Regions from separate parts of the Kitasatospora sp. NPDC058162 genome, predicted to be linked through region 3. Evidence: riboswitches for the same ligand, from Rfam matches in the RefSeq annotation. Region 3 holds a riboswitch; each other region holds the start of a gene.
The links. A riboswitch is a leader RNA that binds a small molecule or an ion and turns the genes downstream of it on or off. The one in region 3 is predicted to bind cobalamin.
Positions count from the first base shown of each region.

Region 1: another riboswitch for cobalamin. It lies ahead of ACFVXG_RS37035 (ribonucleoside-diphosphate reductase subunit alpha); the one in region 3 lies ahead of ACFVXG_RS21320 (HoxN/HupN/NixA family nickel/cobalt transporter).
Region 2: another riboswitch for cobalamin. It lies ahead of ACFVXG_RS01550 (ABC transporter substrate-binding protein); the one in region 3 lies ahead of ACFVXG_RS21320 (HoxN/HupN/NixA family nickel/cobalt transporter).

Region 1 covers NZ_JBHVUS010000034.1:37,838-42,981, reverse strand. Annotated here, with positions in the region: gene ACFVXG_RS37045 (glycoside hydrolase family 26 protein) at 1-78, shown strand, start outside; gene ACFVXG_RS37040 (glycosyltransferase family 39 protein) at 75-1,835, shown strand; cobalamin riboswitch at 1,908-2,040, shown strand; gene ACFVXG_RS37035 (ribonucleoside-diphosphate reductase subunit alpha) at 2,233-4,638, shown strand; gene ACFVXG_RS37030 (ribonucleotide-diphosphate reductase subunit beta) at 4,638-5,144, shown strand, end outside.
Region 2 covers NZ_JBHVUS010000001.1:377,149-382,292, forward strand. Annotated here, with positions in the region: gene ACFVXG_RS01545 (FecCD family ABC transporter permease) at 1-479, opposite strand, end outside; gene ACFVXG_RS01550 (ABC transporter substrate-binding protein) at 476-1,420, opposite strand; cobalamin riboswitch at 1,542-1,747, opposite strand; gene ACFVXG_RS01555 (hypothetical protein) at 1,883-3,433, opposite strand; gene ACFVXG_RS01560 (DUF885 domain-containing protein) at 3,557-5,144, opposite strand, start outside.
Region 3 covers NZ_JBHVUS010000010.1:123,362-128,505, reverse strand. Annotated here, with positions in the region: gene ACFVXG_RS21335 (regulator) at 1-1,211, shown strand, start outside; gene ACFVXG_RS21330 (hypothetical protein) at 1,208-2,770, opposite strand; gene ACFVXG_RS21325 (ArsR/SmtB family transcription factor) at 2,950-3,345, opposite strand; cobalamin riboswitch at 3,427-3,621, shown strand; gene ACFVXG_RS21320 (HoxN/HupN/NixA family nickel/cobalt transporter) at 3,653-4,771, shown strand; gene ACFVXG_RS21315 (EamA family transporter) at 4,781-5,144, opposite strand, start outside.

The DNA of each region.
Region 1 (5,144 bases), on a different contig from region 3:
GTCCCGGACACCCTGGCCACCTTCAAGAAGCGCGTGTCCGACCCCCGCTACGGCTTCGACATCCGGAACCCACGATGAGCGCAGATCCCGAGTCCTTCCCGACCCGCCCCGGCGCCGCCGAGGAGCCGGCCATGGACGTGTTCGCACCCCGTCGGGCGCCCGGCGGCGGGCGCCGCCGGGCGGGCGGTGCCGCGCCTGCGACAGGTGCCGCGCCTGTGGCGGGTGCCGGTGCCGCGACCGGTGCCGGTGCCGCCCCTGCGTCCGGTGCCGTGGCCGTGGACAACCCCGACGGCATCGAGCTGGCCCCGTACTCCATCCCCCAGGTCCCCGCGATCGGCTGGGACCCGGCCTCCAGCCCCCGGCGCCGCTGGATCGCCCGCGGCCTGCTCGGCGCCGTCCTGGCCGTCCAGGCCGCGCTCTCGCTGCGCCTGCTCGCCGCCGCGCACCCCGACGAGGCCGCCGCCATGGTCGCCGGGCGCCAGCAGCTCGCCCACCTCCTGCACGGCACCCCGGTCACCACCGACCTGATCGACCGCGTCCCCGGCTCCCCGTGGCTCTACCCGCCGCTGGCCGGCGCCGCCGCGAACGCGGACGGCATCTGGGGCACCCGGCTGCTCAGCCTCGGCTTCGGCCTGCTCACCACGGTGCTGCTGTACTCGCTGACCCGGCGGCTCTTCAACGAACGCGTCGCGATCTGCGGCATAGCCGCCTACGCCGTGCTGCAGTCCACCGTCGTGGGCGGCTTCTACGGCGCCCCCGAGTCCCTGGCCGTCCTGCTGGTCGCCCTCGCGGCCTGGCTCACGGTGTTCACCGCCCGGCGCTCCCCGGCGCTGGTCCTGACCGCCGCCCCGGCCCTCGCGCTGGCCTGCGCGGTCGCCTACTCGGCGATCCTCGCCGTGCCCGCGCTGGTGGTCCTGGCCCTCGCCGTCGCCCGGCCGCACCGTCGGCCCGGCCCGGCCGCCCTGCGCGCCCTGCTGCTGGCCGTCGGGACGACGCTCCTGCTGCTGCCGTACGGCCTGCTGGGGAAGGTCGTGGGCTGGTCCCCGTCGTCCGGCGCCGCCCCCGGTTCGGCCGGCTCGATCCTGCTCGGCACCCTCCAGTGGGCCGGCCTGTTCACCGTCCTCGCGGTGGCCGGCACGGTCTCGTACGCGCGCCGCGAGCAGCTGACCGAGCACGAGTCCCCCGAGGGCGACCGCGTCGCCCCCACCCGCGCCCAGCGGGCCCTGCTCGGGGCCGTGCTGACCGCCACCGCGCTGCTGGTTCCCGCCGTCCACCTGTGGACCGGCACCTCCGGCGCACTGTTCCGCCACCTCGGCTACGGCATGCTGCTCGCCGCCCCGATCGCGGGCCTCGGCCTGACCCGGCTGGTCGGAGCCCACTTCCGCCACCCCCAGCTGGGCATCCTGGTCTGGGTCGCGCTGCTGGCCCTCGGCATGGAGCAGTCCGCCCTGCGCTACCAGAACGGGCCCGACTCCGGCCGCCTGCTGGCCGTCCTGCGGGCGCACGCCGTGCCCGAGGGCCACTACCTCACCGAGGTCGACGGACTCGCCGAGTACTACCTGGGCGGCGTCAGCAGACCCGAGCAGTGGGTCTCGGCCCGGGCCGGCACGGACTACCGCGACGGCGCCGGGAAACAGCACCACGGCGTGGACGGCAGCACCGCCGCGATCCGGGACGGCTGGTTCACCGTGGTCGTCCTCGACAGCACCGCGCCGGAGGCCACCGACCGGGCGCTGAGCGCCGCGCTGAACACCGGCGGGCAGTACCGGCTGATCGCCCAGTTCACCTCCCCGACCGGCGATTCGAGCACGTACAAGGTGTACCTGAAGCACTGACGGGCCGTCGGGACCGTCGGCGCGCGCGACACGACAGGCACAACATGTGGTGCCGCCACAGCCTGCCGCCACTACATGTATGCTCGCTTCTGCTGTCGATGCAGGGGAACCCGGTGGGAATCCGGGACTGCCCCGCAGCGGTGTGCGGGCGGCTCCAGCAGCCGTACCGCGAGTCCGAGTACCTGCCGAACAGCGTGCGCCACGGCCCTCCCGCAGAGGCCGCGCCAAGCACCAGCACCACCCCTCCGGGCCTCGCGGGCGGGCCGGGGAGACACCTCGCGCGACGCTTTTTGCGTTCGCGCCGTGCTCCCCTGCCCAGATCGGCCCGGTGACCCCGATCACCGCCGCACGATCGCCGCCAGGAGAGAGCGCCTTGACCACCGCTGCCTCAGTCACCCTGCCCGCCCAGGGCTCCGGTACCGCCTTCACCGACCCGACGGTCTCCGACCCCGGCGGTGCTCTCCTGCGGCTGCTCACCGACCGCAGCGTCGACCTCACCGAGGTCGACCCCGGCCACGTCGCCGCCGCCGCGCTGCGCGGCCGCCACGCCGGCTCGGACTTCGCCGAGCTGCGCGGGCTGGCCGTGGACGCCGCCGCGTCGATGATCGCCGAGGACCCCCAGTACTCGAAGCTGGCCGCCCGCCTGCTCGCCCTGGAGATCGTCGACGAGGCGAACAGCCAGGGCTCGACCTCCTTCTCCGCCTCGATCGCCGTCGGCCACGCCGAGGGCCTGATCGGCGACACCACCGCCGCCTTCGTCGCCAAGCACGCCGAGGCCCTCGACGCGCTCATCGACACCAAGGGCGACGACCGCTTCGAGTACTTCGGCCTGCGCACCGTCCAGTCCCGCTACCTGCTGCGCCACCCGATCACCCGCAAGGTCATCGAGACCCCGCAGCACTTCCTGCTCCGCGTCGCCTGCGGCCTGGCGGTCGGCGACTCCGAGCAGTCGGTGCGCGAGGTGTCCGAGCTGTACGGCCTGATGAGCCGCCTGGAGTACCTGACCTCCTCGCCGACGCTCTTCAACTCCGGCACCCGGCACCCGCAGATGTCCAGCTGCTACCTGCTGGACTCGCCGCTGGACAACCTGGACTCGATCTACAACCGCTACGCGCAGATCGCCCGCCTCTCCAAGCACGCCGGCGGCATCGGCCTGTCCTACTCGCGCATCCGCTCGCGCGGCAGCCTGATCCGCGGCACCAACGGCAAGTCCAACGGCATCGTCCCGTTCCTGCGCACCCTCGACTCCTCGGTCGCCGCCGTCAACCAGGGCGGCCGCCGCAAGGGCGCGGCCTGCGTCTACCTGGAGACCTGGCACGCCGACATCGAGGAGTTCCTGGAGCTCCGCGACAACACCGGTGAGGAGGCGCGCCGCACCCACAACCTCAACCTGGCCCACTGGATCCCGGACGAGTTCATGCGCCGCGTGAACGCCAACGCCGAGTGGTCGCTGTTCTCCCCCGCCGACGTCCCCGAGCTGGTCGACCTGTGGGGCGCCGACTTCGACGAGGCCTACCGCAAGGCCGAGCTGGCCGGCAAGGCCGTCCGCACCATCCCGGCGCAGACCCTCTACGCCCGCATGATGCGCACCCTCGCGCAGACCGGCAACGGCTGGATGACCTTCAAGGACGCCTCCAACCGCGCCGCCAACCAGACCGCGCTGCCCGGCCGCACGGTGCACTCCTCCAACCTGTGCACCGAGATCCTGGAGGTCACGGACGACTCCGAGACCGCCGTCTGCAACCTGGGCTCGGTCAACCTCGGTGCCCACGTGGCGCTTGACGCTCGCGCCGATGATCTGGTCAACGCGATGGACTGGGAGCGCCTCGACGCCACCGTCCGCACCGCCGTGACCTTCCTCGACCGCGTGGTGGACATCAACTTCTACCCGACCACCGAGGCCGGCACCTCCAACTCCCGCTGGCGGCCGGTCGGCCTCGGCGTGATGGGCCTCCAGGACGTCTTCTTCAAGCTGCGGATCGACTTCGACTCCGCCGAGGCCGCCCGCCTGTCCACGCTGATCGCCGAGCGCATCATGCTCACCGCCTACGAGCGCTCCGCCGACCTGGCCGAGCAGCTCGGCCGCCACGAGGCCTACGGCGAGACCCGCGCCGCCCGCGGCGAGCTGCACATCGACCACTTCCCGACGGCCGCCCCGCAGTGGACCGACCGCTGGACGGCGCTGCGCGCCCGCATCGCCGAGACCGGCCTGCGCAACTCGCTGCTGCTCGCGATCGCCCCGACCGCGACCATCGCCTCCATCGCCGGCGTGTACGAGTGCATCGAGCCGCAGGTGTCCAACCTGTTCAAGCGCGAGACCCTGTCGGGCGAGTTCCTCCAGGTCAACCCGTACCTGGTGCGCGAGCTCAAGGAGCTCGGCGTCTGGGACCAGCAGACCCGCGACTCGCTGCGCGACGCCAACGGCTCGGTGCAGGAGCTCGGTTGGCTGCCCGCCGAGGTCCGCTCGCTGTACCGCACCGCGTGGGAGCTGCCGCAGCGCGCCCTGATCGACCTGGCCGCGGCCCGCATGCCGTACCTCGACCAGAGCCAGTCGCTCAACCTGTTCATGGCCGCGCCGACCATCGGCAAGCTCAGCTCGATGTACGCCTACGCGTGGAAGGTCGGTCTCAAGACCACCTACTACCTGCGCTCGCGCCCCGCGACCCGGATCGCCCAGGCCGCCTCGGGCACCGCCCGCGCCGCCGCGCCCGTGCCGGTCAACACCCCCACGCTCACCCCCGAGGAAGAGGCCGCGCTGGCCTGCTCCCTGGAGAACCCCGAGTCCTGCGAGGCCTGCCAGTAATGACTGCCGACGACCGCAAGATGCTGCTCGACCCCGGCTTCGAGCTGACCCTGCGCCCGATGCGCTACCCGTCGTTCTACGACCGGTACCGCGACGCGATCAAGAACACCTGGACCGTCGAGGAGGTGGACCTGCACTCCGACGTCGCCGACCTGGCGAAGCTCAGCGAGGGCGAGCGCCACCTGATCGGCCGCCTGGTGGCGTTCTTCGCGACCGGTGACTCGATCGTCGCCAACAACGTGGTGCTGAGCCTCTACAAGCACATCAACTCCCCGGAGGCGCGGCTGTACCTGTCGCGCCAGCTGTTCGAGGAGGCCGTGCACGTCCAGTTCTACCTGACGCTGCTGGACACCTACCTTCCGGACCCGGAGGACCGCAACGCGGCCTTCGCCGCGGTGGAGAACATCCCCTCCATCCACCAGAAGGCCCAGTTCTGCTTCAAGTACATGAACGCGGTCGACCACATCGACTCGCTGCAGACCAAGGAAGACCGGCGGGCCTTCCTG
Region 2 (5,144 bases), on a different contig from region 3:
ACGACGACAGCGGCGAGCAGGGCCCCGGCGAAGGCCGCCGTCGCCACCGCGCCGGTGCCCACGGCGCCGGTCACGCCGACGCCGAGGACGATCACGGTGACCGCGCCGGCGGCCGCTCCCTCCGAGATCCCGAGCAGGAAGGGATCGGCCAGGTCGTTCCCGGTCAGCGTCTGCAGCACCGCACCGCAGACCGCCAGGCCGGCGCCGGTGGCAGCCGCTCCCAGCACGCGGGGCAGCCGCAACTGCCAGACGATCTGGTCGTCCAGCAGCGTCACGCGCGGGTCGCCCAGCCCGAGACGGCGCGCCACGACGTCGATCACCGTCCGGACCGGCTCGGGTTGCGAACCCACGGCCAGGCCGAGCAGGACGGTGGCCAGCAGCAGGGCCGCACCGACGGCCAGCGCCGCCGTCGTGCGGCCCGCACCGGCGGGCCGTACGACGGGGCGGGTTCCGGTGGTCTTGACCCCGGGTGCGGTCATGACCCCGGGTGCAGTCGGCTCAGCCCCGCGGACACCCGGGCGGCACCGTCGGCGAGCAGCACGCCGGGGGTCGACTCCGAGAACGGCACCACCACGAAGGCCTTGCGCTGCACGGCGGTGAGCTTGCTCAGCACCGGGTCGTTCTCCAAGTAGTCGATCTTGGACTGGGCCGTGTCCCAACCGGCGTCCGCGACCACGATGGCGTCCGGGTCCGCCGCGACGACCTTCTCCCAGCTGACGTTCTGCCAGCCACCGGGCAGGTCCGCGAAGACGTTGCGGGCACCCACGGCGTCGAGCACGAGCTGGGGTCCACCGTGGCCGGCTCCGACGAACGGCGTCTTGGTGTCCGAGTCGAACCACAGGACCTTCAGGTCCTTACCCTCGGCCGTCGCCTTGAACTGGGCCAGCTGCTGCTCCTGCTGCTGCTGGATCGCGGCGGCCCGCTCCGTGACACCGAAGACCTTGGCGACGTCGTTCAGTTCGCCCCACACCGCCTGCCAGGTCGGCGGCGGCACCTGGTTCTTGTCCGAGCAGCCGAACGGGGACAGGTACGACGGGATGCCCTGGCCGAGCAGTTCCTCCCGGGTGCCCGCGACCTTGCCGGTGAACGCGCTGGCGTAGGAGGCGTACAGGAAGTCGGGACGGGCCGCGAGGAGCTTCTCCTTCGTCGGGTACTTCGCGGAGAGCACCGGGACGGAGTCGTAGGCCGCCTTCCACTTCTCCGGGACGGAGTCGTCGAGGTAGGCGCTACCGGCCATCCGGGACTGCAGGCCCAGGGCCAGGGCCACCTCGGTGGCACCCTGGTTGAGCGTCACCAGCCGGGCGGGCGGAGCGCCGACCGTCACGGTGGTCCCGCAGTTGTCGACGCTGACCAGCCCGGCGCTTCCGGTGGCCCCGCCGGACGCGACGGGTGCGGGGGCGCCCGCACAGCCTCCGAGCACGCCGACGAACAGGGCGGCCGCGACCGCCCGGCCGGCGCGTAGCGAATGTGTGGGACTTATGGGGCATATAGCGCGAAAAGGACGCAGCAGACCGCTGGGCACGTGTTCTCCAAAACCCTCGTGGAACATGTCGCGCCGTGGCCGGTCTCCTGGCTTCCGCATCGACGCACCGCGGCCGACCTTCCCGAGCGGGTCTTCCAACCCGCGCAGTGGTCCTGACCGCTGGGTGAGCCGGTCAGCGAGGGCCGCGGAACTCCGCGGCAACAGTGGCGAGGGCCGCACCGGACTCAGACCGGTTTCCCGTACACCACGGCGATGGCAACGTATCAGGCGTGGTCAGACCGGTGAAGGGCAGCCCACGAATGATCATCCGGAGCCCGGATCCCGTCCCCGCCACCACGTATGCCGAAGGGCGGACACGCGCTGCGTGTCCGCCCCTTCGACGTGCCGATCACGAGACGGCTACTCGCAGAACGCGTTCCTCGGCAGCCCCGTGCACGGGCGCTCCATGCTCGCCTGCGTCCTGAGCGGCGCCAGGTCGAGGCCGGTGCGCTGCGGGTAGGCGGCGTCCGGGATCGGACACGGGCCGAAGCCCGCCGCGCACACCAGCTCGGCGAAGAGCAGCTGGTCGTCGCCGACGCCCGCGCCCTTGCCGCACGGCGGGCCGTCCACGGTGCCGCTCTGGATCGAGTCCGGGTCGCTGGTGAGGGCGGCGCCGCCGGTCCCGTGGTTCCCGTAGAAGCAGTTGTGCGGCGCCGTCGTCGACTCGTTGGCGACGTCCGCGTTGGTCGGGTTGCCGAAGAAGCCGTTCCGGCTGAACTCGTTGGCCGCCACGACGTTCCCGTAGGAGGTGAACACGCAGACGCCGGGCAGCTGCGTCCCGCCCTGGCAGCTGCTGAGCGGCGGCGGCGTCTCGCTGTCCGGGAAGTCGTGCAGGACGACGCCCCAACTGCCCTGCTGCTGGATGCGGTTGCCGCGGACGGTGTCGCCGTGGCCGCCCGAGATCTCGATGCCCGCACCGACGGCGCCCGCCAGCCCGGAGAGCGGGGCGTTCGCGTTGTTGTTGTCGTGGATGAAGTTGCGCTCGATGAACGTGCACGAGCGCTGCGGGTCGCCGGGGCAGCTGCCGTTCTGGGGCGGGGGCGCGTCGTCGTTGTTGAGCGAGTTGGCCACGATCCCGGTGCGGTTGTGGTCGAACTCGGAGTCCTTGATGGTGTAGCCGCCCGAGTTGGTCCCGGAGAAGCCGATCGCCGAGTTCTGTCCGTGCGCGTCGGTGAGGGTCACGCCGCAGATGTCGCGGCACGCGCCCACGTAGTAGTCGGAGTCGCCCATGTTGGACGCGTAGGTGTGGGCGAGCTCCGCCGGGCCCGTCGCGTTGGACGCGAAGATCCCGTACTGCGCCATCGACGCGTTCGGGTCGGCCGCGCCGTAGCCGGAGGTCGCGGTCAAGTAGGCGCCGTGGTATCCGTGCAGGCCGATCTGCCCGCTGCCGTCGCCGCCGTTCCACCAGATCTCGTTGCCGCCGCTGCCGCTGCCGCCGGACAGGTAGTTGCAGACGGTGAGGTTCTCGATGGAGACGTCGTCGGCTTTGGAGACGACGACGCCGCTGCGGCCGGTGGTGTCCTGCAGCGCGGGGTCGGCCGGGCAGGGCTGGGCCGCGCTGCCGTTGCTGCCGTCGACGACCACCCGGTTGCGGTCGAGCCCGCGCAGGTGGACGCCGGGCGTGGTGATCAGCACGCCGGCCTCGCCGGTGGCCTTCTCGTGGTAGACGCCGGGCCAGACCAGCACCCAGTCACCGCTCCGCGCGGCGTCGACGGCGGCCTGGATGGTCCCGTACTGCTGCGCCGAACTGCTCGGGCAGGCGACGGTGCTGCCGTTGCACACCAGCAGCACCTGCGGACCTCCCCGCTCGTACGCGGCCGCCGCGGGGGCGAGCCCGCCCGCCGCGAGCGCCAGCGTTCCGAGCAGCGCCATCAGGGGTCTGGTGCGGCGGGGAATCAGTCTCTTTCTCACATCAATCCTCCATCGGAGAAGCAAATCTGACGTGGTGTCAGATCTGCTCAGCCTCCGGTCCGCCCCAGGGGCAGTCAATCAGCCACGCAGGGCCGGGAACCCCTGTGGACCATTGCTGCGGGCCTACAGGATGGAGAGCTGGTCGACCAGGTCGTCGAGGCCGAGCGAGCCCAGGGAGAGCGCCTTCATGTGCCAGGTCTTGAGGTCGAACGCCGCGCCCTGTCGGCGGCGGGCGGCTTCGCGGCCCTTGAGCCAGTCGCGCTCGCCGAGCTTGTAGCCGATGGCCTGGCCGGGCCAGCCGAGGTAGCGGACGATCTCGCTGGTGCGCAGGTCGGCGGGGCTGCCGTTGTACGTGGCCATGAACTCGGTGGCCAGCTCCGGGGTCCAGCGCTCGCCGGGGTGGAAGCCCGAGTCGGCGGGGATGGCCAGGCCCAGGTGCATGCCGATGTCGATGATCACCCGCATGGTGCGCAGCATCTGCTCGTCGAGGAAGCCGAGGCGGTGGGCGGGGTCGGTGAGGAAGCCCAGGTCGTCCATGAGGCGTTCGGCGTACAGGGCCCAGCCTTCGATGTTGGCGCTGACCATGCCCAGCGTGGTCTGGTAGCGGCTCAGTTGGTCGGCGAGGGCTACCCACTGGGCGAGTTGCAGGTGGTGGCCGGGGACGCCCTCGTGGTACCAGGTGGTGACGAGCTGCCAGGTCGGGAACGCGTCCCGGCCGAGGGTCGGCAGGTACGTGCGCCCGGGCCGGCTGAAGTCCAGGCTGGGGCCGGAGTAGTACGGGGCCGCGGCGCTTCCGGCCGGGGCGATCCTGGACTCCACCTTCCGCACCGGTCCGGAGATGTCGAAGTGGGTGCCGTCGAGGGCCTCGATCGCCTCGTCCATGATCCCCTGCAACCAGGCGCGGATCCCCTCCTCGCCCTTGACCGTATGGCCGTGCCGCTCCAGGTGGTGCATGGCGTCGAGGACGCCGGCCCCGGGCAGCACGCGGCCGGCCTCGGCCCGCATCTCGGCGGCCGTGCGGTGGAACTCCCCCCACGCCCAGGTGTAGGCCTCGTCCAGGTCGACCTCGGCGCCGGTGTGGTGGCGCACGGCGAGCCGGTACCGGTCCCGTCCGACGGCGTCCGGGGTGTCGGCGGTGGCGGGGGCGTAGCTGTCGCGCAGCCAGTCGCGGAACTCGGCGACGGCGGCGGTGGCCTCGAGGGCGCCCGCGTCCAGTTCGCCGCGCAGCCGCTCCGGGCCGGGGGTGACGAAGTCGGCGAACCAGCCCGCGCCCTGGGTGCCCTCGCCGGTCCAGGCGGTGAGCTGGTCGATGACCACGGCCGCCTGGCGGGGCGCGGCGAGCAGGCCCCGGGCGATCCCCTCGGTGAGCGTCGCCCGGTATCCGTCGAGCGCGCCGGGCAGGTTGCGCAGCCGTCCGGCCACCGCCGCCCAGTCGTCGTCGGTGGCGGTCGGCATGAAGGTGAAGATCTCCCGCACGTGGTGGACGTGCGCGCCGATGTTGCGCAGTTGGCGGAAGTTCTCGCCGGCGTCGTGCAGGGCGAGTTCGGCGGTGAGGCGCTCCCGCAGCAGCCGGGCGCAGGCCCGGTCGGCAGGGTCCTCGGTGGTCGGGGCGGTGTCGAGCGTGCGGAGGGTGCCGCGGGCGATATCGGCCAGGGCCTCGAACCCCTCCGGGGAGAGGTCCGGCTGCCGGTCGTCCCCGGGGTGCAGGCCC
Region 3 (5,144 bases):
GGTTGGTGTCGCTGGACAACGAGGAGGGCGGGATCGACAGGATGCTCGACCCAGTCGTCCGGCGACTGTCCCCGCACGCCGAGGCGCTCTACCACCTGGTGGGTGTCAACCCGGGGCCGTTCGTATCAGCCGAGTTGGCCGAGGCGAGCGGGATCGATCGGGCACCGGACGGGCTGCGTGAGCTGCGCTCCGCGCACCTTCTGGACGACGTCGTCGACGACGGCCCGGGACGGCGCTACCGCGCTCATGACCTGGTCCGGTTGCACGCGCACGGGTGCGCCCGTGAGCTGCCCGAACGCCTCGAGCTGTTGGCCCGGATCGTCGGATACTTCCGTGGCCGCGCCGCGCTGGCGGACGCCCTGGTGCTCGGGGAGCGGTTCCGGCTGCAGGAGCAGTCCGGTGCGGGGCTGCCGGGGTTCGCTGACAAGAAGAGCGCGCTCGGCTGGCTCCGGGCCGAGCGGGCCAACCTGCGCGAGACGGTCCGGGCGGCGGCGGAGCAGGGCTGGCACGGCGAGGTGTGGCGGCTGTGCGAGTCGCTCTGGGCCCTCTACCACAGTGACAAGAACTACGGCGACTGGATCGGGACGCACCGGCTCGGAGTGGAGTCGGCGCAGTGGGACAACCGCCCGGACGCGGTGATTCGAATGCGCAACCAACTCGCCAGGGCCCATTACGAGTTGAAGGAGTTCCCGCTCGCCGCCGAGCAGGTGGCGATGGCGTCGGAGCTGCTGCCGCTGGTCGACGAGCCGCGGCTGAGCGGAGTGCTGTACGAGACCGACGGTCTGCTCTGCCTGGCCGACGGGCGTCCGGAGCGTGCGGTGGAGCTGTTCACCCTGGCCAGGGCGGCGAACGAGGGTGACCCGCACGGTGTGGTCGTGCAGAGCTACAACATCGCCCAGGCGCTGATCGCGGCCGGGCGTGCGGCCGAGGCGATCGGTGTGCTGGACGAGGCGGTGGTGATCGCGGAGCGCACCGACGACGAGCCGATGCTGATGCGGCTGCCGTTGGTGCGGGCTCGTGCGTACCGCGACCTGGGCGACACGGAGGCGGCCGTCCGTTGCGCGGAGGAGTGCGTGCGACGTGCGGCGGAACTTGGCCACCTCGCCAAGGAGCGGGAGGCGCACCGACTGCTGGTCTCGCTTGCGGGGGAACTCGGAGACGCGACGCTCGCGGCACGCAGCCGGGCTTGGCTCGGAGAGCCGGAGTCCTAGGCCGGCCGTGCCGTGAAGGCGACCCGGGTCAGGTGGGTGCCGGTGCGGATGGTGAGGCCGGAGTCCGGCAATCGGGCCGGTTCGCCGCCGTCGGAGAGCCACAGGACGAGTGCGGAGCCCAGGAGGAGCGGGTCCAGGAGCGGCTTGGTGGTGCCCCAGGATTCCTCGGCGTGCGCCTCCAGGAGCAGGCCGTCGGGCAACCGGAGCAGGTGGCGGGCCTGGCCGAGAGCGGCCACGAGCACGCCGGCGCCCGGCCAGTCCATGGAGGTTTCGGCGAGCCAGCGTTCGGCGGGTCGTTCGGCGCGGATCGTGGTGCGGGCCAGGACTTCCGCCGTGAACTTCAGCTCTCGGACGGGTTCCTCGATGCTCGCGACATGGAAGCCGCGGGAGAGGTGGTGCTCAGGGTCGATGATCGGGAATCGGCGGAGGCTGACTTCGGTGCCCCGGCATTCGCCCTCGACGTCGTAGGCCGTCGGCACTTCGGTGGGCAGGGAGACGGGATCCGGGTAGGGCCGCAGGGCCGGGGCCTTGGCCGGCCGGACGACGGTCGGCAGGAAGTCGTACAGCAGGCTGGTCAGGACCTCGCTGGACAGGCCGCGTTGGCCGAGCGAGCGGTCGGTGATCGACTGCAGTGCGGTCGGATCGTGTTTCGCCATGGCCCGTTCGATCTGGGCCAGCAGGTCGCCGTGGGGATCGAGCACGGGCGCGGCCTGACCGAAGGTGTAGGTGGGGGACTGCGGGTCGAGTTCGGCAGCGCCGGTGGTGACCAGCACGGTCGGGTGGCGCAGGGCCGCACCGTAGAAGGAGACCGAGCCGTGGTCGCCGATCAGGCAGTCGGCGGCGACGACGGTGGCCTGCCAGCCCTGGTGCGGGGGGATGAGCCGCAGCCCGGAGCGGGTGGCGGGGGCGAGGATCGCCTCCGGGTCGTGCTTTTCCCAGATGTTGGGGTGCAGGATCACCGCCACGGTGTACTCGTCGGCCGGGAGCTGGGCGACGAGCTGGAGCGGGAGGTCGAAGGCCTGGGCGAATAACGAATGTTCGCTCCAGGTGGAGTTGACCACGACCAGACGCCGCCCGTCGACGGCGCCGAGCATCTCGCGGTAGCGGTCCCGGGAGTCCTCGCTGTGCCGCATCCGGTCGTGACAGAGATCGCCGACCTCGCGAGCGCGGGGGAGGGCCTCGGGACACCATTGCGCGAGCCGGTCGAACTGCTCGGAGTGGCTGACTCCGATGACACTGGGGAACACCCGCCGCCGGTGGGTGAGTTCCCGCCGGGACAGACCGGCGGCGCTCGCTTTGTCACCGGTGGACTCGGTGACCAGGCGGTTGTAGCCGGCGCCGTGGGGGAGGACGACGAGCGGTGCGTGCAGGCGGTGCATGGAGGCGTGGACCGCGCAGGCGACGGCGAGGTTGAACTCGCGCCGGACGGCTTCCTCCCACGGCAGCACGGTGATGTTGCCGGGCAGGGTGCGGAGGTAGTCGTCGAGCCCGGAGGCGAACTGCGAGCCGGGGTTGACGGTGATGTAGAACCGGATGCCGTCCTGACCGCGCAACAGCATGAGCACGTCGAGGACCCGGGTGGCCGAGGTGAGCGTGCGAGTGACAGCGAGGACGCGCGCCGTGACCGGACGGGAATCCCAGCGTGAGTCGTCGGGCCAAGGCCGGGGCCGGAGGCGGATCAGCACACGAAGATCGTACTCATCCGGCTGCGCCCGCGGCGTGGTTTGCCGAGTGTCGGTCAGCCCGCCGCCGCGGTCGGCTCCTCGTGGGGCTCTTCGTGTTCGGCGGCGGCGCACTCGTCGAGGAGGGGGCGCATGGCGTCGTCCACGAGCCGGTAGCGCACCACGCGTCCGTCCTTGTCCCCGGTGACCGTGCCGGCCGTGCGGAGCAGTCGCAGGGCCTGGGAGACGGCGGGGTCGCGCATGCCGGTGGCGACGGCCAGGTCGCTGACGGCGAGCGGGCCGGCCCGGTGCAGGGCGAGCAGCAGGGCGAGCCGTCCGGGGTCGGAGAGCAGGGAGAACCGCTCGGCCCAGGAGCGGACGTGGGCGGTGTCCCCGATGGCGGCGATGGCCTCGCAGACCCGGTGTCCGTCGATGGTGCGGTGGCCCGCGCGGTCGGCCGGTACGAGATGCATGCGGACATTCTGGCAGCTCACGACCTGTGATCCTGGACACCTGCACAGGTGCGCAACCTTGCGAGGGTGGTGTCCTGCCCCTACGGTGTTCCCCGCCGTGGTGCTCGGGAATACCGGTGACGGACCCTCAACGGGTCCTGTTCCGGAGCGGCCCTCGCCACTGTGATCGGGGGAGAGAAGTCCGGACCCACGTGCCACTGGGCGCTTCGTGCGCTTGGGAAGGCGGGTCCGGAAGCCCCGTAAGCCAGGAGACCGGCCACGGCATCTCACGAAGTCATTCCACGAGGTGCTGGAGCGTGATCCGAAGATGACCCTGCCCGAAACCGCCGCGCCCGCCGAGGCCGGCGCCGCCCCCTCCGTACTGCCCACCTTCCGGTGGAAGCGCGAGGACACCGTCCGTACCGCCGGGCTGATGGGGGTGATCCTGGCCATGCACGTGGTGGCCTTCGGGACCCTCTTCTTCCTGGTGGCGCCCCACAACTACGCCGTCGGCACCCAGGTCTTCGGGGTGGGCCTGGGCATCACCGCCTACACCCTCGGCATGCGGCACGCCTTTGACGCCGACCACATCGCGGTGATCGACAACACCACCCGCAAGCTGATGGCGGACGGCAAGCGGCCGGTCTCGGTCGGCTTCTGGTTCGCCCTCGGCCACTCCTCGATGGTGGTCATCATGGCCGCCCTGGTGGCGGGCGGCGCCCAACTGGCGAACACGCTGATGGACGACGACTCGGCCACCCACAAGTGGCTCGGGGTGGTCGGCACCACGGCTTCCGGCGCCTTCCTCTACCTGATCGGCGCGCTCAACCTGGCGGCGCTGCTCGGCATCCTCAAGGTGTTCCGCTCGATGCGGGCCGGGCGGTTCGACGAGGCGGAGCTGGAGGAGCACCTCAACTCCCGCGGCTTCATGGCCCGGATCCTCAACCGGGCGACCCGCTCGATCACCCGGCCCGGGCAGATGTTCCCGGTCGGCATGGTGCTGGGCCTGGGCTTTGACACCGCGACCGAGGTCACCCTGATGGTGATGGCCGGTTCGGGCGCGGCGGCCGGGCTGCCCTGGTACGCGATCATCTGCCTGCCGCTGCTGTTCGCGGCCGGGATGAGCCTGTTCGACACCCTGGACGGGACGTTCATGAACTTCGCGTACCAGTGGGCCTTCTCCAACCCGGTGCGCAAGGTGTACTACAACCTGACCATCACCGGGCTGTCGATCGCGGTGGCCTTCATCATCGGCACCATCGAGCTGGTCGGCGTGCTGCACGAGAAGCTCGACCTGACCGACCCGGTGACCGGGTTCATCGCGGACATCTCGCTGGACAACGTGGGCTACGCGATCGCCGGGCTGTTCGTGGTGGTGTGGGCGATCGCCATCGCGTACTGGAAGCTGGCGGGCGTCGAGAAGCGCTGGACGCCCGCGAAGCAGTAGCGAAGGGGGTCACGCTGCCGCGAGCAGCAGCGTGCCCGCCACGGCGAGCCCGGCGCCGACCACCTGGACCGGGCGCAGCCGCTCCTTCAGCACCCCGCGCGCCAGCAGCGCGGTGACCACCGGGTAGAGCGAGGCGAGCACGGCGGCCACCGCCGCCGAGCCGCCGTGCGAGGCCATCGCGTACGCGGCGTTGCCGGCCACGTCGAGCAGTCCGATGCCGGTGAGCAGCGGCAGTCGGGAGCGCAGCCCGGGCAGCAGTCCGGTGGTGTCGGCGCCGCGCAGCGACCACAGCAGCGCGGCGCCGCCAACCACGATGTTGACGAGCCGCTGGACGCAGAGCACCAGCAGCAGCCCGCCGCCGGCCGAGGCCTGG